Regions from separate parts of the Streptomyces sp. NBC_00876 genome, predicted to be linked through region 3. Evidence: riboswitches for the same ligand, from Rfam matches in the RefSeq annotation. Region 3 holds a riboswitch; each other region holds the start of a gene.
What was found. A riboswitch is a leader RNA that binds a small molecule or an ion and turns the genes downstream of it on or off. The one in region 3 is predicted to bind S-adenosylmethionine.
Positions count from the first base shown of each region.

Region 1: another riboswitch for S-adenosylmethionine. It lies ahead of OG782_RS32370 (hypothetical protein); the one in region 3 lies ahead of OG782_RS09585 (aminotransferase class V-fold PLP-dependent enzyme).
Region 2: another riboswitch for S-adenosylmethionine. It lies ahead of thrC (threonine synthase); the one in region 3 lies ahead of OG782_RS09585 (aminotransferase class V-fold PLP-dependent enzyme).

Region 1 covers NZ_CP108800.1:7,390,720-7,396,415, forward strand. The annotation lists gene OG782_RS32365 (phosphocholine-specific phospholipase C) at 147-2,213, shown strand; SAM riboswitch class IV at 2,333-2,442, shown strand; gene OG782_RS32370 (hypothetical protein) at 2,490-2,885, shown strand; gene OG782_RS32375 (LacI family DNA-binding transcriptional regulator) at 3,394-4,401, shown strand; gene OG782_RS32380 (GH12 family glycosyl hydrolase domain-containing protein) at 4,468-5,181, opposite strand; gene OG782_RS32385 (glycosyl hydrolase family 95 catalytic domain-containing protein) at 5,226-5,696, opposite strand, start outside.
Region 2 covers NZ_CP108800.1:4,746,183-4,751,878, reverse strand. The annotation lists gene OG782_RS20815 (cold-shock protein) at 1-197, opposite strand, end outside; gene OG782_RS20810 (MoaD/ThiS family protein) at 654-932, opposite strand; gene thrC (threonine synthase) at 974-2,266, opposite strand; SAM riboswitch class I at 2,284-2,410, opposite strand; gene OG782_RS20800 (glucosyl-3-phosphoglycerate synthase) at 2,565-3,524, shown strand; gene OG782_RS20795 (trehalose-6-phosphate synthase) at 3,578-4,969, shown strand; gene otsB (trehalose-phosphatase) at 4,946-5,696, opposite strand, start outside.
Region 3 covers NZ_CP108800.1:2,178,815-2,184,510, forward strand. The annotation lists gene OG782_RS09575 (rhomboid family intramembrane serine protease) at 1-392, shown strand, start outside; gene OG782_RS09580 (Lrp/AsnC family transcriptional regulator) at 389-670, shown strand; gene OG782_RS09585 (aminotransferase class V-fold PLP-dependent enzyme) at 742-2,118, opposite strand; SAM riboswitch class IV at 2,293-2,410, opposite strand; gene trpD (anthranilate phosphoribosyltransferase) at 2,494-3,558, opposite strand; gene OG782_RS09595 (cytochrome bc complex cytochrome b subunit) at 3,682-5,307, opposite strand; gene OG782_RS09600 (Rieske 2Fe-2S domain-containing protein) at 5,304-5,696, opposite strand, start outside.

The DNA.
Region 1 (5,696 bases), 5.2 Mb from region 3:
GGATCCGTTCCGTTCCGGTCCGTTGCCGTCTGTTCGGCCGAAAGCCACCGCGTGCACACTGCACGGGCCTTCCGTAGGCGTGCCGATTCTGGAAAACTCCAGTCGCTTTCGCCCCACGTCCCCTCACCCCGCAGAGGCCCCCACCCATGGCTGAACTGAACCGTCGCCGGCTCCTGCAACTCGCCGGAGGCACCGCAGCCTTCACCGCGTTGTCGTCCAGCATCGCCCGCGCCGCCTCCCTTCCCGCGCGGGGGCGTACCGGAACGCTCCAGGACGTCGAGCACATCGTCGTACTCATGCAGGAGAACCGTTCCTTCGACCACTACTTCGGCACGATGAAGGGTGTACGCGGATACGGTGACCCGCGGCCGGTCACGCTTCCCAGCGGAAAGCCGGTCTGGCACCAGAAGGATCTTCTCGGCAGGGAGGTGCTGCCCTTCCGGCCGCCGGCCGACGATCTCGGGATGCAGTTCCTCCAGGACCTGAACCACGACTGGGCGGGCGGTCACTGGGCGTTCAACAAGGGCGCGTACGACAAGTGGGTGCCTGCCAAGACGGCGACCACGATGGCCCACCTCACCCGTGAGGACATCCCGTTCCACTACGCCCTCGCCGACGCGTTCACCGTCTGCGATGCCTACCACTGCTCGTTCATCGGGTCGACCGACCCGAACCGCTACTACCTGTGGAGCGGATACACCGGGAACGACCGCACCGGTGGCGGTCCCGTGCTCGGCAACGACGAGTCCGGGTACGGCTGGACCACCTACCCCGAGCGCCTGGAGCAGGCCGGGGTGTCGTGGAAGGTCTACCAGGACATCGGCGACGGGCTCGACGCCGACGGGTCCTGGGGGTGGATCGATGATGCCTACCGAGGGACGTACGGCGACAACTCGCTCCTCTACTTCAACAATTATCGCAATGCCGCACCCGGGGATCCGCTCCACGACAAGGCGCGCACGGGAACGGACATCAAGAACGGCGGCGGGCTCCTCGACGACCTGAAGGCCGACATCCAGGCCGGGACGCTTCCGAAGGTGTCGTGGATCGTCGCCCCCGAGGCCTTCAGTGAGCACCCCAACTGGCCCGCGAATTACGGCGCCTGGTACATCGCGCAGGTGCTGGACGCACTGACCGCCGATCCCGAGGTCTGGGGCAGGACGGCTCTCTTCATCACCTACGACGAGAACGACGGCTTCTTCGATCACGTGGTGCCGCCGTTCGTGCCGTCCGGCGCCTCCCAGGGCCTGTCCACCGTGGACACCTCCGCCGACTACTTCCCCGGCGACATCCGGTACGTGGCAGGGCCGTACGGGCTCGGCCAGCGCGTACCCATGATGGTCGTGTCCCCGTGGAGCACCGGCGGGTACGCGTGCTCGGAGGTCTTCGACCACACCTCCGTCATCCGGTTCATGGAGGAGCGCTTCGGTGTGCGCGAGCCCAACATCTCGCCCTGGCGGCGCGCCATCTGCGGCGACCTCACCTCCGCCTTCGACTTCCGCCGTACCGACACCTCGTCGCCCTCGTTGCCGTCGACCGCCGCCTACGAGCCCCCGGACGGCGACCGGCACCCCGACTACAAACCCGCGCCGCCCGCCACCGGCAGTGTGCCCAAGCAGGAGAAGGGGTCCCGTCCCACCCGGCCGCTGCGCTACGCGCCCTTCGTCGACGGCGCCGCCGACCCGGCCACCGGGAAGTTCCGTCTCACCTTCAGCGGCGGTGCGGACGCCGGTGCGCAGTTCCTGGTGACGTCCGCCAACCGGATCGACGGGCCCTGGACGTACACCACCGAGGCGGGGAAGTCGCTGTCGGACGCCTGGAACACCGCCTACTCGCAGGGGGTGACCGACCTCACCGTCCACGGCCCGAACGGCTTCCTGCGTGCCTTCCGGGCCCCCGGCAAGACAGCCGGCCCCGAGGTGACGGCACGTCATACAGCCGTCGGTGGAAAGCTTGAGCTCACCCTGTCCAACGCAGGCTCCGGCGCCGTCCACCTCACCGTCCGCAGCGCGGTCGGATACGGGGGAGCGGCGCAGACCTTCACCGTCGGTGCCGGGGCGACCGTGAAGCACACCCTTGACCTGCGAAGCAGCAAGCGCTGGTACGACGTCACCGTCACCTCCGACGCGGACGCGGGCTTCCTGCGCCGTTTCGCCGGGCACGTCGAGACGGGCGAATCCGGTTCGAGCGACCCGGGTCTCATCACCGGCTGAGTGCGGCGGACCCGGCGGACCGGACGGGACACGTGGGGGTGGCGCCCGGGTACGGGCGCTCCCGTACGTTCCTGACCACCCGTCGGGTCGTGCTGTTCGTGTGGGTTAGAGTTTCCTCGGGTCATGAGTTCCAGCGCACAGCCCCGGCTTGCTGGACGGCACCCCGCTCCGCTGCGGGTGCTCCGGGTGACGACCTGCCCCGTGCGCAGGGCACGGGGAACAGCGGACCGCGGTGCAGGGCACTCGGGGTCCCACAACCCGGAAGGCGAGCCCGTCATGCTGCGTCATCTCCCCCAGAACGACTCCGTCCTGAACGACGGCTGCGCACGGTACGCCGCGGGCCACCATGTGCACTGGATCCACGCCAAGAAGTGCCGGCAGGAGCCCGGGCAGGCCGTCGAGATCCTGCTCACCGCGGGCGACGTCCGTGACGACGGATGGGTCGAACTGCGGCCCGCCTTCGACTACGCGGGACACCTCCCCGAGGTGTGGACCCATGCGCCGGACGTGCTGCGGACGAGGCTCGCCGGTCACCGCGGACGCGTGTACTGGCTGGAGCTGTGGCATGCGCTGAAGCTCGTCGACGCCGGCGGCAAGGTGGAGGGACTGGTCAACGTCGGGTTCGAGGGCGGGGTCCTGTGCGACGCCGCGCGCGGCGGCGGACAGGCGTAGATCCACGGCTGGACCGGGCCGCAGAGCGAGGGGTCGCAATCGGGTCACCGCACACCGAGCGGGGGAGCGGGTTCTCCTGGAAGGACGACCGGTTCGCGGAGTACCGCAACGACGGACCGGGCTCCGGTGCGGGCAGCGGCGACCGGCCGCAGCTCACCGATGCCGGTGCGGCCGGTCAGGAGATCGCCGACTGACTGGGCGACTGGACACCGCCGGCGGCCCGAGGCGCGCAGTCACCCGGTCCCGCTGATGTTCCGAACCGGGTGTCCGGCATATCGTGGCGGTAGCCCCATGGCTGCTGCCATGGCCGGAACGAGCGGGAGGCGATGAGTCGAAGCGCTTCGACGCTGCTATGGACACGCTGTGTGTGCGGGTCTAGTCTCGCATCATCTGCGCATGTCGCAGGCGGAGGGTGGCCAGTCGAAGCGCTTCGCCTCATCTGGCCGAACTGTCGCAGCAGGCCGGTATGCGTGCCGGTGTCCGACGTCGTCACGTGATGGAGAGCTGAATGGTCACCCTGGCCGAGGTCGCGCAGCATGCCGGAGTCTCGGCGAGCACGGTGAGCTACGTCCTCAGTGGGAAACGCTCCATCTCGGTGCCCACCAGGCAGCGCGTGGAGCAGAGCATCCAGCAGCTCGGCTACCACCCCAACGCCGGTGCGCGGGCGCTGGCGAGCAGCCGGTCGAACATCATCGCGCTGATGGTCCCCCTGCGTACCGACATGTACGTCCCCGTGATGATGGAGATCGCCATCGCGGTTGCCACCACGGCCCGTACCCACGGCTACGACGTCCTGCTCCTCACCGGGGAGGAGGGCCCCGCGGCGGTGCGGCGCATCGCGGGCAGCTCGCTCGCCGACGCGATGATCCTGATGGACGTCGAACTGCACGACGAGCGGCTGCCGTTGCTGCGCGAGACCGACCGCGCGGCCGTGCTCATCGGACTGCCCGCCGACACCGACGGGCTGACCTGTGTGGATCTCGACTTCGAGGCGACCGGAGCGCTCTGCGTGGAGCACCTCGCCGGCCTCGGTCATCGCGAGGTCGCCGTGATCGGCGAGGCGGCCGCCGTATACGAGCGGCACACCGGCTTCGCCGAGCGGACCGTCGACGGAGTGCGTGCCAAGGCGCAGGAGACCGGCGTGCGGGTGCTGCACCGGCCCTGCGAGGGCGGCTACCCGGCGATGGCCCAGACCCTGTCGCGGATATTCGACGAGCGTCCCGGCACCACCGGGTTCATCGTGCAGAACGAGTCGGCGGTGGAGCCGCTGCTCAACCTGCTGAGGCAGCAGGGCCGGGCCGTCCCCGAGGACGTGTCGGTGGTCGCGATCTGTCCCGAGCAGGTGGCCTCGCAGGCCTCGGTACGGCTCACCTCGGTGGCCATCCCCGCGCAGGAGATGGGGCGCCGCTCGGTCGAGCAGGTCGTCGCCAAGCTCTCCGGCCGCGGCACGGACGAAGTCGAGCTGCTGGCGCCGGAACTGACGGTGCGGGAGAGTACCGGCCCCGCCCCGAAGTAGTCCTGGCGCCCCACCCGAGCGCGCGAGCCGGCCCCCGTGCGGGGGCCGGCTCCTTGTGCGTACGGATCAGCTCGAGGAGACACCGAATCCGTTCGTGGTGAAGTCCAGTCCGCCCGGCGACGAGGTGATCTCGTAGCCGAACTGGACGTCACCGATGGTCTCGTTGCCCCACCAGCCCTTGGTGTCCTTGATCCACTTCAGGATCGGCAGGATGTCCACCGATCCCGACGTGGAGTCCGAGGTGCGCAGGAACGAGAAGACCTGGTTGGCCCCGTTGTCGCCCTTGTAGACGGTCCAGGTGTGACCGCCGAGCGTCAGCGTTCCCTGCGAGGTGCCGAGCGGGCCCACGGCGCCGTTGTAGTTGACCCAGAGCATGACCTCGTAGTCGTAGTCGCTGTCCCAGATGTCGTACGAGGTGTTGTACGCGCCGGACGACGGGACGGTGACGTTGTAGTTGCTGGTGAGCGACGACAGCGAGGTGATGGACTTGCCGACCACCTTCTTCGCGTTGGGGTACGACTTGATGCCGCCCGTGTTCGGGTGGTCGGCCCGAACACCCCAGTTGCTGGAGGAGTTGGCCCAGATGGACTGCGAACCTGCGCCGGAACCCCAGATGTTGTTGTAGAGGGTGTATCCGTCGGACGTGGTGTAGTTGCCCCACTGGTCCGAGGAGGACCAGATCGCGGCCTGAGCGGGGGCGGCGGCGAAGCCGATGAGGGCCGCCACTGCCGTCGCCGAGGCCGTCGCGAACCTGCTGAGCGTGCGGGTACGTCGTGCCATGGTTGTCCCTTCCATGGTGGGGGGGGGATGGGGTGGGGGGAGTGCTACCGCGGTCTCAGGTCGAGAACGCGGTCCACGCCGGCCGTCAGCTCCAGCAGGGCCGAGGGGGTTCCGGCGGAGGATTCGGTGAGGGTGCTCCCGTCGCCCGTACGGACATCGATCCGGGCGTCACGGGTGGGGCGCAGCACCGCGGTCGCGGTGCCGTCGGCGCGCCAGCGCAGATCCAGTCCGGCGCCGAACCTGGTCCGCACGCCGCGCAGTTCACCGCTCGGGCAGCCGGCCAGCGGTGCGGGAATCAGGACCAGTCGGCCGGGTGTCGACTGGACGAGCGACTCGATGACCGCCGCGGGCAGCGCATGGGCGGCGTCCGCGTTGTAGACGTTGCGGGACGGATAGTGCGCACTCATCAGCGAGTCGTGGAAGAAGTCGCCCGCCAGCACGGCGTTCAGCGCGGCCGAGGCGCGGGGAGCGTCCCGCAGCCGTGCGGCGACCAGCGCGTGGTGCAGATGGCCGTG
Region 2 (5,696 bases), 2.6 Mb from region 3:
GCGAGCTTGACCATGTCCGCCTGCGGCCCCTTCTGGCCCTGCGAGATCTCGAATTCAACTCGCTGACCCTCTTCGAGGGTGCGGTACCCGTCCATCTGGATCGCGCTGTAGTGGACGAAAACATCCGCACCACCGTCGACCGCGATGAAGCCGTACCCCTTCTCCGCGTTGAACCACTTGACGGTGCCCTGAGCCATGCCTAACTCCCCTATTACTGGCCCTTGCACAGGACCGCACTTCGCGGGCCCGGGTCAGAACTCACCCTCCGACAGGAGAGGGTGCGTGCGCCGGAACGCGCCGACCGCGGCCGAATGTATCTGCCCAACTGCCCTCTGCAACAGGTCAATCGGACGAGAAATCTGGGCAGCACCGATCGCCCGAAGATGAGGAATCCACAAGAATGCAGGGCAAGTCGGGCCAGGCAAAGGCGACTTATGACTCAAGGGGAGTGAACACTTTGGCTGCATCTGGTCACGGCCAGGCGCATTCTCATATGCGGGCGGCACGGGCAGCGAAGGGGACTTCCCTCACTCTACCGCGCTCAACCATGCAGAATTGCCCCCTCCGCTTCTCTCGCAGAGGGGGCAATTCCGGTGACACGGTGAAGTCGGGCCGCGGGGGCGGCCCGGACGACGGGCCCGGGGGCCCGGGGCTCAGCAGCCGCCGGCGACGGCCGGGATGATCGAGATTCCGGCGCCGTCCGGGGTGACCGCTTCCAGGCCGCCCTCGAAGCGCACGTCGTCGTCGTTGACGTACACGTTCACGAAGCGCCGCAGCTTGCCCTGGTCGTCCAGGACGCGGGCGGCGATGCCCGGGTGGTCCTTCTCCAGGGACTCGATGACCTCGGAGAGGATCGCGCCCTCGGCCGGGACCTCGGCCTGGCCGCCCGTGTAGGTGCGGAGGATGGTGGGGATACGGACCTTGACGCTCATGGTGGGTGCCCTTCCTGAAGTCTCGGGTGGTCGAACGCTTCTCAGCTGGTGGCGAGTCCGGCGGCGCGGAAGGCTTCCAGGCTCGGGCGGATCGTGGCGCTCGCCTGCGAGGTGGCGGCCACCGCGTCCAGCGTCTTGAGGCCGTCGCCGGTGTTCAGGACGACGGTGGTGAGCGACGGGTCCAGCAGACCGGCCTCGATCAGCTTCTTCGTCACGCCGACCGTCACCCCGCCCGCGGTCTCGGCGAAGATGCCCTCGGTGCGGGCCAGCAGCTTGATCGCTTCGACGACCTGCTCGTCGTCGACGTCCTCGACGGCGCCGCCGGTGCGGCGGGCGATGTCCAGGACGTACGGGCCGTCGGCCGGGTTGCCGATCGCCAGGGACTTGGCGATCGTGTTCGGCTTCTGCGGCCGCACGACGTCGAGACCGGCCTTGAAGGCGGCGGAGACCGGGGAGCAGCCCTCGGCCTGGGCGCCGAAGATCTTGTACGGCTTGTCCTCGACCAGGCCGAGCCTGATCAGCTCCTGGAGACCCTTGTCGATCTTCGTGAGCTGCGAGCCGGACGCGATCGGGATGACGATCTGGTCGGGCAGCTGCCAGCCGAGCTGCTCGCAGATCTCGTAGGCGAGGGTCTTGGAACCCTCGCCGTAGTACGGGCGCAGGTTGACGTTGACGAAGCCCCAGCCCTCGCCGAGCGGGTCGCCGATGAGCTCGGAGCAGAAGCGGTTGACGTCGTCGTAGTTGCCCTCGATGCCGACCAGCTCACCGCCGTACACCGCGGCCATGACGACCTTGCCCTGCTCCAGGTCGTGCGGGATGAACACGCAGGACCGCAGGCCGGCGCGGGCGGCGGCGGCGCCCACCGCTCCGGCGAGGTTGCCGGTGGAGGAGCAGGACAGGGTGGTGAATCCGAAGGCGCGGGCGGCCTCGACGGCGATCGCGACGACACGGTCCTTGAAGGAGTGCGTCGGGTTGCCGGAGTCGTCCTTGACGTACAGGCCGCCGGTGACGCCCAGCTCACGGGCGAGGTTGTCGGCCTTGACCAGCTTGGTGAAGCCGGGGTTGATGTTGGGCTTGTCCGCGACGTCGGAGGGGACCGGCAGCAGCGGCGCGTAGCGCCAGATGTTGTTCGGACCGGCCTCGATGCGCTTCTTCAGCTCGTCCGGGGAGCCGCTCGGCAGGTCGTACGCCACTTCGAGCGGCCCGAAACAGGACGCGCAGGCGAAAATGGGGCCGAGTTCGAATCGCTCTCCGCATTCGCGGCAGGAAAGCGCCGCGGCGGGACCGAGGTCCACGGAAGATTCGGTGTTTGCTGCAACAGTCTCAACAGCCATGATGGCGAGGCCCTTTCTCCTCATCTTCCTCGTGACGCATTTCGCCACAAGACGGAATTGGCACCTTCCCCACCTGACCTCGCGGTCGGCAGGAGGGTTGCCGGGACTTCAACGGGCCGTTCCCTCAGTCCCTCTGGATGAGCGCTATGGCACTGGATCATGGATCCAGGCGTTTATCGGCGGACGGACCCCCGGCATGCGACGGTCATCTGCGTTGTTCAAGACTGTAACCGAAGCACCGGACTGTTGAGATAGTCGTCCGAACCGCGAGATGGATCACATACAGGGAGTATCGACCGTGCTGGAAGAGGTCGAACGCTGGCTGACCAGGCGTTCCTGGTCGGCCGCCGACCGCCCGCTGGAGCGTCTCCTGGCCGCCCGGGGCCCCGGCGGGAGTGCCGCCGGCCACGGCCGTGTGAGTGTCGTCCTGCCCGCCCTGAACGAGGCGGCGACGGTCGGGGACATCGTGGCGACGATCCGGCGCGAGCTCATGGAGAAGGTCCGGCTGGTCGACGAACTCGTGGTGATCGACTCCGGCTCCACGGACGCCACCGCCGAGGTCGCCCGCCGGGCCGGCGCCCGGGTGGTGCACCGGGACGCGATCCTCCCCCGCGTCCCCGCCGCCCCGGGCAAGGGCGAGGTGCTCTGGCGCTCACTCCTGGTGACCGGCGGCGACATCGTGTGCTTCATCGACGCGGACCTGAAGGACTTCTCTGCGGACTTCGTCTCCGGCATCGTCGGCCCGCTGCTGACCGACCCGGACGTGCAGTTCGTCAAGGCGATGTACGACCGCCCCCTCGACGGGACCGCAGGCCAGGGCGGCCGGGTGACCGAGCTGGTGGCCCGGCCGCTGCTCAATCTCCACTGGCCGCGGCTGGCCGGCTTCGTCCAGCCGCTGGGCGGCGAGTACGCCGTACGCCGCTCACTGCTGGAGCGGCTGCCCTTCCCGGTCGGTTACGGAGTGGAGCTGGGCCTGCTCGTCGACGCCCTGCACACCGTCGGCCTCGACGCGCTCGCCCAGGTGGACGTCGGGGTCAGGAAACACCGCCACCAGGACGGCCAGGCCCTGGGCCGGATGGCGGCCGCCATCTACCGCACCGCCCAGCTGCGGCTCTCCCGCGGGCACCTGGTCCGACCGTCGCTGACGCAGTTCGAGCGCGGCGAGCACGGTTTCGTCCCGCACACGTACGCGGTGGACACCGAGGAACGGCCGCCGATGCGGGAGATCGAGGAGTACGTGTCACGCCGCGCGGCGTGACAACGGCCGACTTCGCACGTTTGGGCGCTTCGCGATCGGGCTAGGTTCCGCCCATGGTCTCCGAGCACGCCCTCCAGCCCGCTGCCCAGGTCCTCGTCGCGTCCAACCGCGGCCCGGTGTCGTACGCCCTGCGCGAGGACGGTTCCCTCGACGCGAAACGGGGCGGCGGCGGACTCGTCTCCGGCCTGAGCGCCGTCGACGACAAGATGTGGGTGTGCGCCGCACTCGGGGACGGCGACCGCGAGGCGGTGCGGCGCGGGGTCGGCGAGCCGGGAGTCCGGATGCTCGACATCGACGCGGACGTGCACGCCGACGCGTACAACGGCATCGCCAACTCGGTGCTCTGGTTCGTCCACCACCTGCTCTACCAGACCCCCTTCGAGCCCGTCTTCGACGCGGAGTTCCGCCGGCAGTGGGCCTCCTTCGAGACGTACAACCGGGCCTTCGCCGAGGCGCTCGCCGAGGAGGCGGGCGAGGGTGCGGCGGTCCTCGTGCAGGACTACCACCTGGCGCTGGTGCCCGGCATGCTCCGCGAACTCCGCCCCGACCTGCGGATCGGCCACTTCTCGCACACCCCGTGGGCGCCCGTCGACTACTTCCGGATCCTGCCCGACGACATCGCCGAACAGCTGCTGCGCGGCATCCTGGGCGCCGACCGGGCGGCATTCCTGACCCGGCGCTGGGCGGACGCGTTCATCGGCTGCTGCACGGAGATCCTGGGCGGCACCGGCCACACCCGGATCGGTGTGCACGGGCTCGGCGCCGACGCGGACTTCCTGCGCCGGCGCGCGCACGAGGCGGACGTGGACGAGCGGATGGCGGCGCTGCGGGAGCAGGTGGGCCCCGGCCGGAAGACGATCGTGCGGGTGGACCGTACGGAACTGTCCAAGAACATCGTCCGCGGTCTGCACGCCTACCGCGCCCTGCTCGACGGCCGGCCCGAATGGCGCGGCCGCGTCGTGCACGTCGCGTTCGCCTACCCCTCGCGGCAGGACCTGGCGGTGTACCGGGAGTACACCGCCGAGGTGCAGCGCGTCGCCGACGCGATCAACGCGGCGTACGGGACGCCGGACTGGACCCCGGTCGTCCTCCACGTCAAGGACGACTTCGCCCGCTCGCTGGCCGCGTACCGGCTGGCCGACGTGGCGCTCGTCAACCCGATCCGGGACGGGATGAACCTGGTCGCCAAGGAGGTCCCGGTCGTCTCCGACCACGGCTGCGTGCTGGTGCTGTCGCGGGAGGCGGGGGCGTACGAGGAGCTGGGCGCCGACGCGATCACGGTGAACCCGTACGACGTGTCCGCCACCGCCGAGGCCCTGCACGAGGCGTTGACGACACCGGACGGCGAACGGGCGGAGCGCTCGAAGCGGCTGGCCGCGGCGGCCACCGCGCTGCCGCCGCAGCAGTGGTTCCTGGACCAGCTAGAGGCTCTGCGCGAGGGCTGACAGGAACTCCACGACGGCCCCCGGCCCCGGCACCAGCAGGTCGGCGCGCTCGGCCAGTTCCGGCACTTCCGCGCTGCCGCTGCAGATCAGCAGGCCGGGGGTGCCGTCGGGTCCCTCGGTGCGGAGTTTCTCCACGGCGGCGTAGGCGGCGAGGTCGCCCAGGTCGTCGCCCGCGTAGAGCACGGACTCGGCGCGCGTCTCGCGCAGGTACTCGGTGAGCGCCACTCCCTTGTCCATGCCGGGCGGGCGCAGCTCCAGTACGAGGCGGCCCGGTTCGACGATCAGGCCGTGGCGGGCGGCGAGCTCGCCGAGGGGGCCGCGCAGGGCGTCGAAGGCGGCCTGCGGGTCGGCGGCGCGGCGGGTGTGGACGGCGAGCGCCTGCCCCTTCTCCTCCGTCCAGGTGCCGCGCCAGGAGTCGAACCGGTCCAGCACGCCCGGGAGTTCGGCCCGCACGGCGGCGACGCCGGGGTGCGGGGCGGGTGCGTGGACGGTGCCGGAGACGGCGTCCCATCGCTCGGCGCCGTAGTGGCCGAGGACGACGAGGTGGTCCAGTCCCGCCACCCCGGCGAAGCCGCCGTGGCGGACGGCGACGCCGGCCGGGCGGCCGGTGATCACGGCGATCGAGGCGACCTTGGGGGCGAGTGCGGCCAGCGCCTCGACGGCGCCGGGGTGGGCGCGGGCCTGTTCGGGGTCCGGGACGATGTCGGCGAGCGTTCCGTCGAAGTCG
Region 3 (5,696 bases):
AGTTCGCCTGCTTCTACCTCGGCTGCGGCTACCTGGCCCTGCTCGCCTACGCGGCCGCGCACGCCACGTCCGACCAGACGCTCGTCGGCGCGTCGGGGGCGATCTCCGCGGTGCTCGGGGCCTTCCTCTATCTCTTCCCCAGAGCCCGGGTCACCAGCGTGTTCCCGTTCCTGCTCTTCCTGCCGCTGCGCTTCCCGGCCTGGATCGTGCTGATCTTCTGGTTCGTCCTGCAGTGGCTGGCGGCGCAGGGTGCGGGCAGCGGCCCGGGGGTGGCCTACCTCGCCCATGTCGTCGGCTTCGCCACCGGCTTCCTCTACGCCTGGGGGCGCTACCGGCGTGAGGCTAGAGTGAAGTCTCCAGCCACGGCCACCGAGGGAGAAAGCCAGCCGTGATCACCGCGATCGTGCTCATCAAAACCAGCGTGGACCGGATTCCCGAGATCGCCGAGGCCATCGCGGCCCTGGACAGCGTCAGCGAGGTCTTCTCGGTCACCGGTACGTACGACCTGATCGCCATGGTCCGGGTGGCCAAGCACGACGATCTCGCCGATGTCATCCCCGGCCGGATCAGCAAGATCCCCGGTGTCGAGGGAACCGACACCCACGTGGCGTTCCGTACGTACTCGCAGCACGACCTGGAGGCGGCCTTCGCCATCGGTCTGGACGCCTAGACGCCTAGGCGTCAGCACGTGGGGCCGGGTACGGACAGCTGTCCGTACCCGGCCCCACGTGCTGACGGGCCTCAGATCTGCGCCGTGCCCCGGTCCGGGACGCAACGGCCGTCCTCGGTGCGGTACTTCCACTGGGCGCCCTCGCTGACGAGCTCCCCGACGGCCCGCAGGAAACGCTCGATGTGCTCGTCCGGCGTACCGGCGCCGAAGCTGACCCGGATCGCGTTGAGGGACCGCTCACCCGGCTCGGCCTCCGGCGCGCCGCACTCGCCGACGTCCTGCGGGTCGCTGCCGAGCAGGGTGCGCACCAGCGGGTGGGCGCAGAACAGGCCGTCGCGCACCCCGATGCCGTACTCGGCGGAGAGCGCCGCGGCGAAGTGCGAGCTGTTCCAGCCCTCCACCACGAAGGAGATGACGCCGACCCGCGGGGCGTCGTCGCCGAACAGCGAGAGCACCTTGACCTCGGGCACCTCGGCGAGTCCGGCGCGGACCGCGGAGACCAGCTGCTGCTCGCGGGCGACCAGGCTGTCGAATCCGGCCTCGGTGAGCGCCTTGCAGGCGGAGGCGATGGAGTAGACGCCGATGACGTTGGGCGAGCCGGCCTCGTGGCGGGCGGCGGTGGTGTGCCACTCGACGTCCACCCCGCCGTCGGTGCGCCGGGCGACCTTGCGGGAGGCGCCGCCGCCGGCCAGGTAGGGCTCGGCGTCGCGCAGCCAGTCGGAGCGGCCGGCGAGGACGCCCGAGCCGAACGGCGCGTACAGCTTGTGTCCGGAGAAGGCGACCCAGTCGACGTCCAGCTCGGCGATGTCGACGGGGTGGTGCGGGGCGAGCTGGGCGGCGTCCAGCACGATCCGTGCGCCATGGGCGTGCGCGGCGGCGGCGAGCTCCTTGACCGGCCACAGCTCGCCGGTGACGTTGGAGGCGCCGGTGACGCAGACCAGCGCGGGGCCGTAGGGGTCCCGGTCGGCGAGCGCCCGCTCGAGCGTGGCGACGGCCTGGGCCGGGGTGCGCGGGGCGTTCAGGTACGTCACCCGGGCGTCGCGCCAGGGCAGCAGCGAGGCGTGGTGCTCGGTCTCGTACACGAACACCTGGCAGTCGGCGGGCACGGCCGCGGCCAGCAGGTTGAGCGAGTCCGTGGTCGACCGGGTGAAGATCACCTGGTCGTCGGGGCGGCAGCCGAGGAACTCCGCGACGGTGACGCGGCTGGACTCGAAGAGGTCCGTGGAGAGCTGCGAGAGGTATCCGGCACCGCGGTGGACGCTGCCGTAGTACGGGGCGTAGGCGGCGACGTCGTCCCACACCCGCTGCAGGGCCGGGGCGCTGGCGGCGTAGTCCAGCGCGGCGTAGGTGACCTCACCGCCGGTGACCAGCGGAACCGTCACATCCTTGCCCAGAACCGGCAGAGGCGCACAAATGGACTGGTCGGTGGCAGCGGTGAAGACAGACATGGCGAACTCCCGTAACAGGCAGGCGAATTCCGCGTGCCTGCGGATACGCGGCAGCACGGAAGGAAGAAAGAGGGGTGTGCGGAGGAGGGCCGAAAAGCCCTATCGCATTCGCTTGCTCACAAGAGGCTCCCTGAGGACCAGGACCCCACGGGTGGACATCTCACGATGTCGAGGGGTCCGCGCTTGCCGCAGACCTCGCTGCCTGCGGCCTGGTCTTCACCCGGGGCACCCCGCCACGGACGGAGGGTTGCCGGACAGCGGGCCGGGGCCGTAGTCGCTGTCACTCATGACCTGCCCAGCATCTTGCCATACGTACGGAAACACGCAAGGCGCAGTCCGTATGACGGACTGCGCCCTGCCTCACATCCCGTGCGTTCAGGCGTTGCTGGCCACGACCCATCTCTCCAGCGCGCGCCCGGCCGCCCCCGAGTCGATGGACTCGGCGGCCTTCGCCATACCGGCGGTCAGCTGCTCGGTGAGCGTCCCCTCGCCCGGGTCCAGCGCGACCAGCGCCGCCGCCGAGTTGAGCAGGACGGCGTCCCGTACGGGCCCGGTCTCCCCCGCGAGCAGCCGGCGGGCCACATCGGCGTTGTACGAGGCGTCGGCGCCCCGCAGCGCCTCCACCGGCACCAGGTCGAGGCCGACGTCGCGCGGGTCGAAGGCCTCCTCGCGCACCACCCCGTTCCTGGCCACCCAGACGCGGGAGGTCGCGGTGGTGGTCAGCTCGTCCAGACCGTCGTCGCCGCGGAAGACCAGGGCGGAGTTGCCGCGCTCCGCGAGGACACCCGCGACGATGGGGGCCATCCGCAGGTCGGCGACACCGATGGCCTGCGAGCGGACCCTGGCCGGGTTGGTGAGCGGCCCGAGGATGTTGAACGTGGTCGGCGCGCCGAGCTCCGAGCGGGCCTTCGCCGCGTGCCGCAGGGCCGGGTGGAACTTCACCGCGAAGCAGAAGGTGATGCCCGCCTCCTCCGCGACCTCGACGACACGCTGCGCAGGCAGGTCGAGATTGACGCCGAGCTTGCCCAGGACGTCGGAGGAACCGCTGGCCGACGAGGAGGCACGGTTGCCGTGCTTGACGACCTTGGCACCGGCTCCGGCCACGACGATCGCCGACATGGTGGAGATGTTGACCGTCTTGGCCATGTCGCCGCCGGTGCCGACGATGTCGACCGTACGGCCGGGCACCTCGATGGTGGTGGCGTGCTCGTACATCGCACGGACCAGACCGGACACCTCGGTGACGGTCTCGCCCTTCGCGCGGAGCGCCACGGCGAAGCCGGCGATCTGCGCGTCGGTCGCCGCGCCGCTCATGATGCGGTCCATCGCCCACGCGGTGTCGTCGGCGCTCAGGTCCTCGCCGCGCAGCAGCGGGATCAGCACGCCCGGCCAGGAACGGGCCGCCACGCTGTCGCCGCCGACCGGGGTCACAACGTTCATGGTCCACTCCTGGGGTCCACAGCCGATAAAGGGGATGCGACCACCCTATCGAGCCCCGGGGACAGCGAAGAGCCCCGTCCATCGAACGGACGGGGCTCCTGCTGTGGCGATCAGTTCAGGTGATCAGTGGTGGCCGTGGCCGCTGTTGATCTCCTTGTACTCCTCGGCGGTGGGCTTGGCGATCTGGTTGTTCTCGCCGTAGTAGCCCTTGCTGAGCCTGGCCCGCAGCTTCTGCACCGGGGACACCTTGCGCCGGACACCGTTCTCGTCGACCGTCGGGCCGATCTCGACCGGCTTGTACTGCTCGTGCGCGGTGAGCGTGTGCAGCTGCGCCGGTGAGAGCGGCTCGTGGACCTCGACGAACTCACCGTGCGGCAGGCGCTTGATGAGACCGGACTCGCGTCCGTGCAGCACCTTCTCCTTGTCCCGGCGCTGAAGGCCGAGGCAGATCCGCCTGGTCACGATGAACGCGATGACCGGGCCCACGAAGATGAAGATCCGGACGAACCACGAGATGGCGTTCAGCGACAGGTGGAAGTGCGTGGCCCACAGGTCGTTGCCACCGCCGATGAAGACGATGACGTACTCGGTGATCCAGGCGACGCCGAAGGCCGTACGGGTGGGGGTGTTGCGCGGGCGGTCCAGGATGTGGTGCTCGCGCTTGTCCCCGGTGATCCAGGACTCGATGAACGGGTAGACCGCGATGATCGCGAGCACCAGCCCGAAGGCCATCAGCGGGATGAACACACCCAGGACGAGCGTGTGGCCCCAGAGGTTGATCTCCCAGCCGGGCATCACTCGGATCAGACCCTCGGCGAAGCCCATGTACCAGTCGGGCTGTGCGCCGGTGGACACCTGGTCCGGGCGGTACGGGCCGATGGCCCAGATCGGGTTGATCGAGGCGATGCCCGCGATGACGGCGATGACGCCGAAGACCAGGAAGAAGAACCCTCCGGCCTTCGCCATGTACACCGGCAGCAGCGGCATGCCCACGACGTTCTTGTTGGTCCGGCCGGGACCCGCGAACTGCGTGTGCTTGTGGTAGAAGACCAGGATCAGGTGGCCCACCAGCAGCCCGAGCATGATGCCCGGCAGCAGCAGGATGTGGATCGAGTAGAACCGTGCGACGAAGTCGCCGCCCGGGAACTCCCCGCCGAACAGGAACATCGAGATGTACGTACCGACGACCGGCGTGGCCAGGATCGCGCCCTGGGTGAAGCGGACACCCGTACCCGAGAGCAGGTCGTCCGGGAGCGAGTAGCCGGTGAAGCCGGTGAACATGCCGAGGACGAACAGCAGGAAGCCGAACATCCAGTTGATCTCGCGGGGCTTGCGGAACGCGCCCGTGAAGAACACGCGCATCATGTGCACGAACATGCCGGCCAGGAAGATCAGCGCGGCCCAGTGGTGGATCTGCCGGACGAGCAGACCACCGCGGACGTCGAAGCTGATGTCCAGCGTCGAGGCGTAGGCCTCGGACATCCGGATGCCCTGCATGGGCTCGTACGGGCCGTGGTACACGACCTCGTTCATGCTCGGGTGGAAGAACAGCGTCAGATACACACCCGTGAGGATGATGATGATGAAGCTGTAGAGGCAGATCTCACCGAGCATGAAGGACCAGTGGTCCGGGAAGATCTTGCGCATGTTGGCCTTGGCCAGGGAGTAGATCCCGAGCCGGCCGTCCGCCCAGTCGGCAACCTTCTCACCGGCGGGCGCCTTGCGCTTCGTATCGGTCGCAGTACTCATCCGCGCTCCCAGAATGCAGGACCGACGGGCTCTTCGAAGTCACCGAGCGCCTCGAGGTTGCCCTCGCTGTTCACGCCGATCCGCAGCTGCGGAAGAGCGTGACCGGCCGGACCGAAGATGACGCGGGCGCCGTCGGAGAGGTCGAAGGTGGACTGGTGGCACGGGCAGAGCACGTGGTGCGTCTGCTGCTCGTACAGGCTGATCGGGCAGCCGACGTGGGTGCAGATCTTGGAGAAGGCCACGATTCCCTCGTGGGCCCACTCACGCTCGCGCTTGTCCTTGATGTTGTCCGGCTCGATGCGGATGATCATCAGCGCGGCCTTGGCGATCTGCGTCTGGAAGTCGTGCGCGTCCTCCTCCAGGCCCTCGGGCATGGCGAAGGTCAGCGA